3 regions of the Streptomyces sp. NPDC051219 genome follow, and region 1 is predicted to be linked to each of the others. Evidence: riboswitches for the same ligand, from Rfam matches in the RefSeq annotation. Region 1 holds a riboswitch; each other region holds the start of a gene.

The links. Region 1 has a riboswitch for cyclic di-AMP ahead of AB0M62_RS05040 (M23 family metallopeptidase). Riboswitches for the same ligand answer to the same signal wherever they lie in the genome.
Positions count from the first base shown of each region.
Region 2: linked by a shared signal. The riboswitch ahead of AB0M62_RS24935 (LysM peptidoglycan-binding domain-containing protein) and the one ahead of AB0M62_RS05040 (M23 family metallopeptidase) in region 1 are both predicted to bind cyclic di-AMP.
Region 3: linked by a shared signal. The riboswitch ahead of AB0M62_RS13515 (M23 family metallopeptidase) and the one ahead of AB0M62_RS05040 (M23 family metallopeptidase) in region 1 are both predicted to bind cyclic di-AMP.

Region 1 covers NZ_JBFBAS010000003.1:40,110-43,375, reverse strand. The annotation lists gene AB0M62_RS05050 (MerR family transcriptional regulator) at 1-319, shown strand, start outside; gene AB0M62_RS05045 (PP2C family protein-serine/threonine phosphatase) at 471-1,631, shown strand; cyclic di-AMP (ydaO/yuaA leader) riboswitch at 1,847-1,981, shown strand; gene AB0M62_RS05040 (M23 family metallopeptidase) at 2,032-3,048, shown strand; partial or broken gene AB0M62_RS05035 (aldo/keto reductase) at 3,109-3,250, shown strand.
Region 2 covers NZ_JBFBAS010000025.1:53,974-57,239, reverse strand. The annotation lists partial or broken gene AB0M62_RS24940 (NAD(P)/FAD-dependent oxidoreductase) at 1-332, shown strand, start outside; cyclic di-AMP (ydaO/yuaA leader) riboswitch at 1,118-1,307, shown strand; gene AB0M62_RS24935 (LysM peptidoglycan-binding domain-containing protein) at 1,312-2,085, shown strand; gene AB0M62_RS24930 (helix-turn-helix domain-containing protein) at 2,302-3,266, shown strand, end outside.
Region 3 covers NZ_JBFBAS010000009.1:94,777-98,042, forward strand. The annotation lists gene AB0M62_RS13505 (HPr family phosphocarrier protein) at 1-192, shown strand, start outside; gene AB0M62_RS13510 (GntR family transcriptional regulator) at 371-1,048, opposite strand; gene AB0M62_RS13515 (M23 family metallopeptidase) at 1,263-2,057, opposite strand; cyclic di-AMP (ydaO/yuaA leader) riboswitch at 2,070-2,228, opposite strand; gene AB0M62_RS13520 (pitrilysin family protein) at 2,438-3,266, opposite strand, start outside.

The DNA of each region.
Region 1 (3,266 bases):
CCGCTGGTGGCGCTCGCTCACCGAAGAGCAGAAGCGCGAGTTCAAGGAACGGCAGGTCTCCATCGCCAAGGACTTCGCGCGGGCGCTCCGGGACGGGATGGCCGCCGAGAGTGACGACGTGCAGGCCATCACCCACCGTCAGTGCGAGTGGCTTTCGGTGACTGGCACGCCGACCCGCTCGTACTTCGTCGGGCTCGGTGAGATGTATGTCTCCGACCCCCGCTTCACCGCCACGTTCGACAAGCACGGAACCGGCACAGCGGCCTTCATCCGCGATGCGATGAGGATCTACGGCGAGCGGCACCTGTCCGACGGATAGCCGAGGGGCGGGGGGCTGCCGGGGGGCGGGACTGCCGGCGTCTCGGGACGGCGGCGGTTCCCTTCCCATTCGTCGCCCGGTTGGCCGTTGCCCGGTCGCCGCCTCCCGGCGGTGCGGACAGCCTGGGTGAGTGGGGCACGAAGGAGGGCACATCGAGGACCGGGACCAGGACGAAGGCATCGGGAGCAGGATCACGCGCCGCTTTGTCCGCACCCTGCCCGCGCTGCTGATCGTCGTCGGCATGGTCTTCGATCTCTCGACCCCGCCGGGCTTCACCGGGTCACCGTTCTTCTCGGCGGCGCCGCTCATCGCCGCGCCGCTGTTCTCCTTCGGCACCACCTTCCTGACCGGCGCGACCGCCTCCCTGGCCGTGCTCCTCCTGCACATCCGCAACGGAACGATGCTGAAGGTGGAGGCGGTGACCGAGTTGGTCACCGTGGTGACCGTGGCCGCTCTGGCGCTGCTCACCAACCGGGTCGTACGGCGCAGTGGCGAGCGGCTCGCCTCCGCGCGCGGGATCGCGGAGGCCGCCCAGCGCGCCCTGCTCCCGACCCCGGTCGAACGGATCGGCGGGCTCCACGTCGCCGCGCGGTACGAGGCCGCGCAGGCGGACGCGTTCATCGGCGGTGACCTCTACGCCGTACAGGACACGCCGTACGGAGTACGCCTGATCGTGGGCGACGTACGAGGCAAGGGACTCGAAGCGGTGGAGGCGGTCGCCATCGTGATCGGGGCGTTCCGCGAGGCCGCCGAGCAGGAGTCCACCCTCGAAGGGGTGGCGCAGCGGCTGGAGCGGGCACTGCGGCGCGAGGGAACCCGCCGGGACAGTCTCGACGCGGTGGAAGGCTTCACCACGGCCGTGCTGGCGGAGATCCCGCACGACGGTGGCGGGCTGCGGCTGGTGAACCGGGGGCATCCGGAGCCGTTGCGGCTGTACGCCGACGGGAGGGTGGAGGCGCTCACGCCCGCCGAAACCGCGCTGCCGCTGGGGATGGGCGACCTGGCCGGCTGGCCCGACCGAGCGGAGGAGCATGAGTTCCCGCCCGGAGCCACCCTGCTCCTCTACACGGACGGGCTCTCCGAGGCGCGGGACGCGGCCGGGAACTTCTACGACCCGCAGGAACGGCTCCGGGGCCGCATTTTCTCGGGGCCCGACGCGTTGCTGGCCGCATTGGTCACCGATGTGCGGCAGTACACGGGCGGCGGTTCGACCGACGACATGGCGCTGCTGGCGGTCAGCCGCCCTGCGGAGAGACAGTCGGACCGGCGTACCACCGTACCGGTGGTCGGCAGGAACGGACACGGTGCGTAGTCGAAAGGCACCGCTCCGCATAACAATTGACGAACCATCAGGGTGCGGGTGTTTTGTGAGAGGCGGTCAACTCGCCCGATATCGCACCCTCCTGTCCCGGAAAGTCCGGCCGGGGAGCCTTAACGATCAATGGGAACAGCTTGGAATCCGGCCCTGGTGTCTATTAACGTTCGATAACGCAGCGCGGTCGTCCCAGCCGTCGCAAGAGACGGCACCGTGCGCATGCGCCGAATTCCGCAAGGGAACCGGGGAACCACCAACTTGGGGTGAATCGGGCTGAAACCGGCCCGTAGGAGACCTTCCTGCTCCGAACCCGTCAGCTAACCCGGTAGGCGAGAAGGAAGGAAAGGAGCACGCCTCCGTGGCGTCCAACAGCCCTGCCCCCGAAGTAACCCGGTTCATGACGAAGTCAGTTCCGGGAGGCACCGAAGGATTCGGCGTCGAGGAGGGGGCGTGGGAGGAGTGGAACCCCACTGAGGACTCCGTCCGTCCCGTACGCGGCCGGCACCGCGTCGCCAAGCAGCGCGGCGGACTCGCGCGCAGCTCCACGGTTCTCGGAGTCGGCGTCATCGCCGCGGTCGGCGCAGGCGGCATCGCCACCGCGCAGGACAAGCCGGCCGTCACCATCTCGCTTCCCGACTCCATCACCTCCGCGCTGCCGGACGCCGGATCGCTGCCCGGCGTGGGCGCGCTGATATCCGGTGACGACAGCGACGAGGACGAGAACACCTCGGTCGACGCCCCGCTCACCATGGCCGGCGTCAGCGCCGAGGAGGCCCAGCAGGGCACCACCGACGCGGGCGAGGCACTGCGCACCCGCATCCTGCTCCAGGCCGAGCAGCAGCAGGACGCCGCCGACGCCGAGGCCCGGGCCGCCGCGGAGAAGGCCGCGGCCGACACGGCAGCGGCGGAAGCCAAGAAGCAGCAGGACGCCGCGACCGCGAAGGCGGCCGCGGAGAAGAAGGCCGCGGAAGAGGCGGCGAAGGCCGAGGCGGAGGCCGAGCGGCTCGCCAAGCTGGCGGCCGGCTACTCCCTCCCCACCTCTTCCTACACCCTGACCTCGCACTACGGTCAGTCCGGCTCGATGTGGTCCTCCGGTCAGCACACCGGTCTCGACTTCGCCGCGCCGACGGGTACGCCGGTCAAGGCGGTCCACGGCGGGACCATCAAGTCGGCGGGCTGGTCCGGGGCCTACGGCTACCGCATCGTGCTGGAGCTCGCGGACGGCACGGAGGTCTGGTACTGCCACCTCTCCTCGATGTCCGTGACCTCCGGCCAGGTCACCAACGGCGAGACCATCGGGCGAGTCGGCGCCACCGGCAATGTCACCGGCCCGCACCTGCACCTGGAGGTGCGCACGGGCGGAAGCACGGTCGACCCGCTGGCGTGGCTGCGCGGCAAGGGCCTCACGGTCTGATCTCCGAGGGCCCGGGGGCGGTCCGGAATACCGGAACCGTCCCGGCCTGTTGATCAACGAATGACCTCTCTCCGCAAGCTGGGTACGTCCAGCCTTCAGGTCTTCCCCCTCGCTCTCGGCGGCAACGTCTTCGGCTGGACCGCCGACCGCGCGCAGTCCTTCGGTCCTCGACGCCTACACCGCTGACGGCGGCAACTTCGTACGTCCGGCGGCTCGGA
Region 2 (3,266 bases), on a different contig from region 1:
ACCAGGCCCTGCTCTGGCGGCAGTGGAGCAAGACCGTGACCCTCTTCCTCCACACCGCACCCCAGTTGAGCGGCGACGAGTACGAGCAACTCGCCGCCCGCGGTATCGCGGTGGTGGACGGCCTGGTGACGGGTCTCGCGGTGGCGGGCGACCGTCTCACCCGGTTGACTCTGGCGGGCGGCCGGGTGATCCCCTGTCAGGCTCTCGTCGTGGCCCCGCGCTTCACTGCCCGCGCCGACGTACTCACCGGCCTGGGCCTTGAGGCGACCGAACAGGAGATGCATGGCCATGTGATCGGCAGCTACATCGCCGCAGACCCGACCGGCGCCACGCTGGACACCGCCGAGTACGTCTACCGCCTCCTGACCGACCCGGCCCTCCCGCATTCCATAGCCCGCCACTACAACACCCATTGGTTCCAGCGCTACAGCGAGTGAAATTCCGTCGAGGCGTGCGACTGCCTTCCGCCGTCACGGAGTTGGAAATTCCTGGCGCGGAGCGAGATCAAGGCGGCCCGACGAGCTCGGCATAAGCGAAAGGGTGAGTCGTTCGCGGCGACGTCAGACGGAGACGCGACGATGGTCCACGGCATCGGGAGAGCGTGTCCATGTATGTCCATGTAGTGAACTACTAGAAAAATGTGGACATACTAGACTGATGCGGAAATAGGATGAGCAATATGGGCAAATTTGCCACCAGTGTCGATCCCTCTCAGCCGAACGGAGCGTGCGCCGTATCGGCCCGCCGGAGTGAGTGGCTGCGAGGCGCGCGGGCGAAAACACCCTCGCTGGGCGAGTTTTTCGACCGGCAATGGCATGTATGACACGTAATGCCCGAATAGGCCCTCACGTCTATTTCCAGGCTATTCACGCGAGTTGTCGTATCGCTCATCGGCTAGGGCGGCGGGGGTTGCCCAATGCCACCAGTGATTCCGCTCACATCCGCACCGTTGCACGGAATCCCCCACCGCGTTCATTCCCCTTCCAGAGAAAGAAAGTTGAGTTTTCACTCCAGGGTGGGTGACGGGATTTCCCCCTCCCGGATCCGCCTTGTGGATTGCGTTGCAGAATTCAGGGCTTGTTCCGCCCGGCCGATCTCGCTTACGGTCACCGTCAATCCAGGTGGACCGCCGAATCCTGCCACCGCCTGGAAACCGCACCCACCACTCACGCACGGCAGGAGCGGGGGACCCAGGTAAGCCGCCGATCCGGAATCCGGAACGGCTCGGGGTTAAGTCGCAGCACACCGCGGCCGGGCATCTCCAGCCCGAACCCGACAGCTCACCTCGCAGGCGACGGAGAGGAATTCGTCATGCCCGCAAAGGGTAAGCACCGTCGTCCCAAGGCCAACCCGATCACCCGTGGCTTTGTGGCCGCGGGCACCGGCGGCGCCGCTCTCGCACTGCCGCTGATGGGCGCCACCGGCGCCATCGCGGTGGAGAAGGCCGCGCCAACCGTTGCCGCCGAGAAGGCCGCCGCTCCGGTCGCAGCCGCCGCTGCCGCCCCCAAGATGTACTCCGTGGTCGCGGGCGACTACCTGTCCAAGATCGCCCAGGAGCAGAACCTCAGCGGCGGCTGGAAGAAGCTGTACAAGGACAACTGGAAGGTCGTCGGGGCCAACCCCTCGCTGATTCGTCCCGGCCAGACGCTGACGATCGGCGCGAAGGCGGCTGACGCTGCCGAGCAGAAGACCACTGCGCCCGGCACGAGCGCTGGTGTGGCGAAGAAGGCCACCGCGAAGCCTGCTGCCGCGAAGCCCACCTACACCAACGACCTCGACGGCTGGATTCGCGAGTCGCTCGCGGTCATGGCAGAGCACGGCATACCCGGCAGCTACGAAGGCATCCACCGCAATATCATGCGCGAGTCGTCGGGCAACCCGCTGGCGATCAACAACTGGGACTCCAACGCCGTGGCCGGCACGCCGTCCAAGGGGCTCCTCCAGGTCATCGACCCGACGTTCCGGGCCTACCACGTGCCCGGTACGTCGATGGACAGCTATGACCCGGTCGCCAACATCACGGCCGCGTGCAACTACGCTGCCGACCGGTACGGCTCGATCGACAACGTGAACGGGCCCTACTAGGCCTCGCCGAGTGGTTCGGCACCTCCTGCCCGGCGCGCCGCCGCCACGGGCAGGAGGTGCCGAAATCTCCGTTGCCGACCACCTGCTCCCCCCGGCCCACTGCTCCCCACCGTCCTCCACCACTCGCCCTTTCGGCGGATCAAGCGCCCACTGTGCGTTTCGCGTGTGATCGACTGTTCGCTTCGGATAGGGTGATCCGTGTGGAGGTGGTCTGCTGTGCCCAACGAGCACGAGCAGCTGTTCGCTTCGGTCGATGCCCTTCTGGAGCAGGCGGCCGCGCATGACGCGCTTCCGGATCCCGACGAGCGCAGGCGGCTGCGTGAGGCGGCCGGCCTGAGCCAGGAGCAGGTCGCGAGGGCCCTCTCGGTGCGGCGCGAGACCGTGACCGGCTGGGAGTCGGGGCGGACCGATCCACGGCCGCCGAAGCGGGCCGCGTACGCCCGGCTCCTGGACGGCCTTGCCGCCCGCCACCCCGCACCTTCGACCGCCGCCTCGGCGCCCCCGGTGCCGCAGACCTTCACTCCGGCGCCGCCGGAGGCGGAGGTGCCCGCTCCGGAGGCCGCGCCCCGGCCCGCGCCCGTGCCGATGGTGTCCGAGCCGGCCGCTCCTCCGACACGGTCGGCGCACCCCCGGCAGTCGACGGCCTCACCGTCGGCCCGTTCGGGCGCCCGGCAGGCCGCGCCGAAGAAGGCCGCCCCAAAACAGGCTGCCCGGAAGCGGGCTGCCGATCAACCCGCCGTCGACGTGGACCCCCGCTTCGCTCACGGCCCGCTGGCGGTGCTGGACGGCGACGGATCGGCGTACTGCGTCGGCGGCCTGGTGCTCGACTGCCCGGCCACCGACATCCCCCTGCTGGTCGACTGGACGCTGAACGAGGCCAAGCTGGGCGCGACCCGGCTGCACCGCAACGGCAAGGACGCCGACCCGCTGATCGTTCTCACGGGGACTGCTGCCGAACGCCTTGGACTCCCGGCCGGGTTGGCGGACCGGCGGGGCCTGCGGCTGCCCGACGACCACACCGTCGTCAAGCAGATCAAGCGGGCGAAGTGGCAGCTCACCCGACGTGGCTTCGGGCCCTGGGCTCGCATTTACCGCCCCGCGCAGGGCGGGCAGCGCCAGTGCGTACAACTCGCGATCCTGCCGTGGGGAGCGCTCGACCCCCGGGCCTGGCGGGATGCGGA
Region 3 (3,266 bases), on a different contig from region 1:
GTCCCCGTGACGATCGCCAAGGCCGAGGGGAACCCCGTCAACGCCGCCTCCATGCTCGCGGTCCTCGGCCTCGGCGCCCAGGGCGGCGAGGAGATCGTGCTCGCCTCCGAGGCCGACGGCGCGGACGCGGCTCTCGACCGGCTCGCGAAGCTGGTCGCCGAGGGGCTCGAAGAGCTTCCCGAGACCGTCTGACCCGTACCGGCCACAGCCGGCCGGCGCAGTAACGCCGGAGCCGCGGCACCCGAAAGGGAAGCCGCGGCTCCGGCGTTTTTACCGCACTTGTTTTGCACGTCTTATGTACGTGTCATCAAATGCGGGCAGCCGGAAATAGTCCCCGGGAATCAACCTTTCTTTGTATACGGCGGATCTGTTAATTGGGGGCGCTCGCGATGTTTACGGCACGTTGCGAAGTCCTCACCCTTTCGGTGCGCCGCAGCCGGTGCGCGGCGGCGACCCGCTCCGAGTGCTGCACCGTCAGCGCCCGGGCCCGTTCCGCGTCACCGCGGGCCACGGCGTCCACGATCGCGCCGTGCTCGGCCCAGGACTCCAGCGGGCGGACGGGCGCCTCGACCGCGTACATCCAGGCGATCTTGTGCCGGAGCTGGGTGAGCAGCGCCGTGAGGCCGGGACTGCCCGATGCCTGGGCCAGCGTCTCGTGGAACCAGCCGCCCAGCGAGCGCAGGTCCTCACCCTGTCCCCGACGGGCCCGATCCTGGCCGAGGCGTACCAGACCGCGCAGCACCTTGAGGTGCGCCTCGGTCCGGCGCTGGGCTGCCCGCGCGGCACCCAGGGGCTCGAGCAGCATCCGCATCTCCAGCAGGTCGGCCGCCTCCTGCTCGGAGGGCTCGGCCACGCAGGCGCCCGCGTGCCGGCGGGTGACCACGAAGCCCTCGGACTCCAGGGTGCGCAGAGCCTCGCGGACGGGGACGCGCGAGACGCCGTAACGGCGGGCGAGTACCTCCTCGGTGAGGCGGCTGCCGCGTTCGAAGACACCGGAGACGATGTCGTCGCGGATTGCCGTGCATACCGAGTGCGCGGGAATGCGCATGACCGGACCTCCGCCTTAATCTCCGCGAAACGCGGTCGAACGACGCCTGTTCTGCGACTCTATTGCAGCGCGCGCGAATTTCCGATGGCGGCCGGGAATCCATGCATATCTTTTGGCCGGAATCCCCTGCCCGAGCGCGCGACGCGGAACGCCGGGAGAACGCCGAAGGCCCCGACAGCAGCCGGGGCCTTCACGGAACGGTCGGTTCCGGGTGTCAGAGGTTGACGCCGTGCGAGCGCAGGTAGCCGATCGGGTCGATGTCCGACCCGTACTCCGGGCTCGTCCGGGCCTCGAAGTGGAGGTGCGGCCCGGTGGAGTTGCCGGTCGAGCCGGCGAGGCCGATCTGCTGCCCCGGGGTGACGGACTGCCCGACGGAGACCGAGAGGGAGGACAGGTGGCCGTACTGGGTGTAGGTGCCGTCGTTCATCTTGATCACGACGTTGTTGCCGTACGCGCCGCCCCACCCGGCCTCGACGACGGTGCCCGTGCCCACCGCGCGCACCGAGGTGCCGGAGGCCGCGTGGAAGTCGATGCCCGTGTGGCTGCCGGAGGACCAGACGGCGCCGCCCGCCTGGTAGGCGGTGGAGACGTACGAGCCGGCGACGGGGGAGACATAGGTGTTCAGGCGCTTGCGCTCGGCCTCGCGGGCCGCGCGCTCCTTGGCCTCACGCTCCGCCTTGGCCTTCGCCTCCGCCTTGCGCTTGGCCTCCTCGGCCCTCTTCTTCGCCTCGGCCGCGGCCTTCGCCTCGGCGGCGGCCGCGTCGGCGGCCTGCTGCTGGGCCCGGGCCTGGGCGTCGATCTGCGCGGCGAGGGTGTCGGCCACGACGATGGCGTTGAGGCCGGTGTCCTCGACCGTCGCGGCCGCGGTGTCGGCGGCGGCGAAGGCCGGCGAGCTCAGCGTGCCCACGACGCCTGCGGTGGCGAGGGTGGCGATGCCCGCGATGTTCGCGCTCTGGCGGGTCATACGGCTCGGACGACGGTGCTTCCCGGTGGCACGGGTGAACGCCATGAAGAGGCTGATCCTTTCCTTCCTTCTCGCCTACCGGGTTAGCTGACGGGTTCGGAGCAGGAAGGTCTCCTACGGGCTTCCTCTGGCGAGGAGGCCCGATTCACCCCAGGGACGTGGTGGGTCCCCGGCTCCCCAGGCTCGCGCCTGACGGGGACTCGGCGATGGCTGTCCGGTGCCGCGGGTGCGGCGCTCACATCTGACGGACAGCCGGACAGACGCTAGGCGTCTCATCTGTCAATCACCAAACAGACACGGTTTTTTGTAGTGCACGCCACAGGCCAGATACCCAACCTCCGCAATAAACCGGACATAAAGGAGACCCCGGCGGCTCCCTGGCCACCGGGGTCCCTCTCGTCCCTCTTCCTGCCGCTTACGCCCGATCAGCCGGTGACAACGGTCACTTCGCCGATCCCGAGCGCCTTCACCGGCTCCTTGATCTGCGACGCGTCTCCCACGAGCACGGTCACCAGCCGGACGACCGGGAACGCGCTGACTGCCGCCGCCGTGGCTTCCACCGTGCCGGTTTCGGCCAGCTGTACGTACAACTGCGCCTGGTAGTCGTCCGGGAGGTGCTGTTCGACCTGGTCGGCGAGCGTGCCGGCGACGGACGCGGCCGTCTCGAACTTCAGGGGAGCGACGCCCACCAAGTTCTGTACGGCGACGTCCCGTTCGGCGTCGGTGAGCCCCTCGGCAGCGAGCGTGCGCAGCACCTTCCAGAGGTCCTCCAGCGCCGGGCCCGTGTTCGGGGTGTCGACCGAGCCGCTGATGGCGAGCATGGCGGCGCCCGGCGCGCCCCCGGAGGGATCAGGAGCAGCCGAACGCAGAACCTGGCCGAAGGCCCGGACCCCGTAGGTGTAGCCCTTCTCCTCCCGCAGGACGCGGTCCAGCCGGGAGGTGAGGGTGCCGCCGAGGCAGTACGTGCCCAGTACCTGCGCCGCCCAGACACGGTCGTGCCGGTCGGGGCCCACGCGGCCGATCAGCAGCTGCGTCTGCACGGCGCCGGGGCGGTCGACGATCACCACACGACCGGTGTCGTCGGCGCTCACCGGCGGCACCGGGCGCGGCTTCGCGGCGCCACCGGTCCAGGCGCCCAGCGTCTCCGCGAGCACGGCGTCCAGATCGGTGCCCGCGTAGTCGCCGACGACCACCGCGGTCGTCGTCGCGGGGCGGACGTAGGCCTCGTAGAAGCCCCTCACGGCCGCGGAGTCG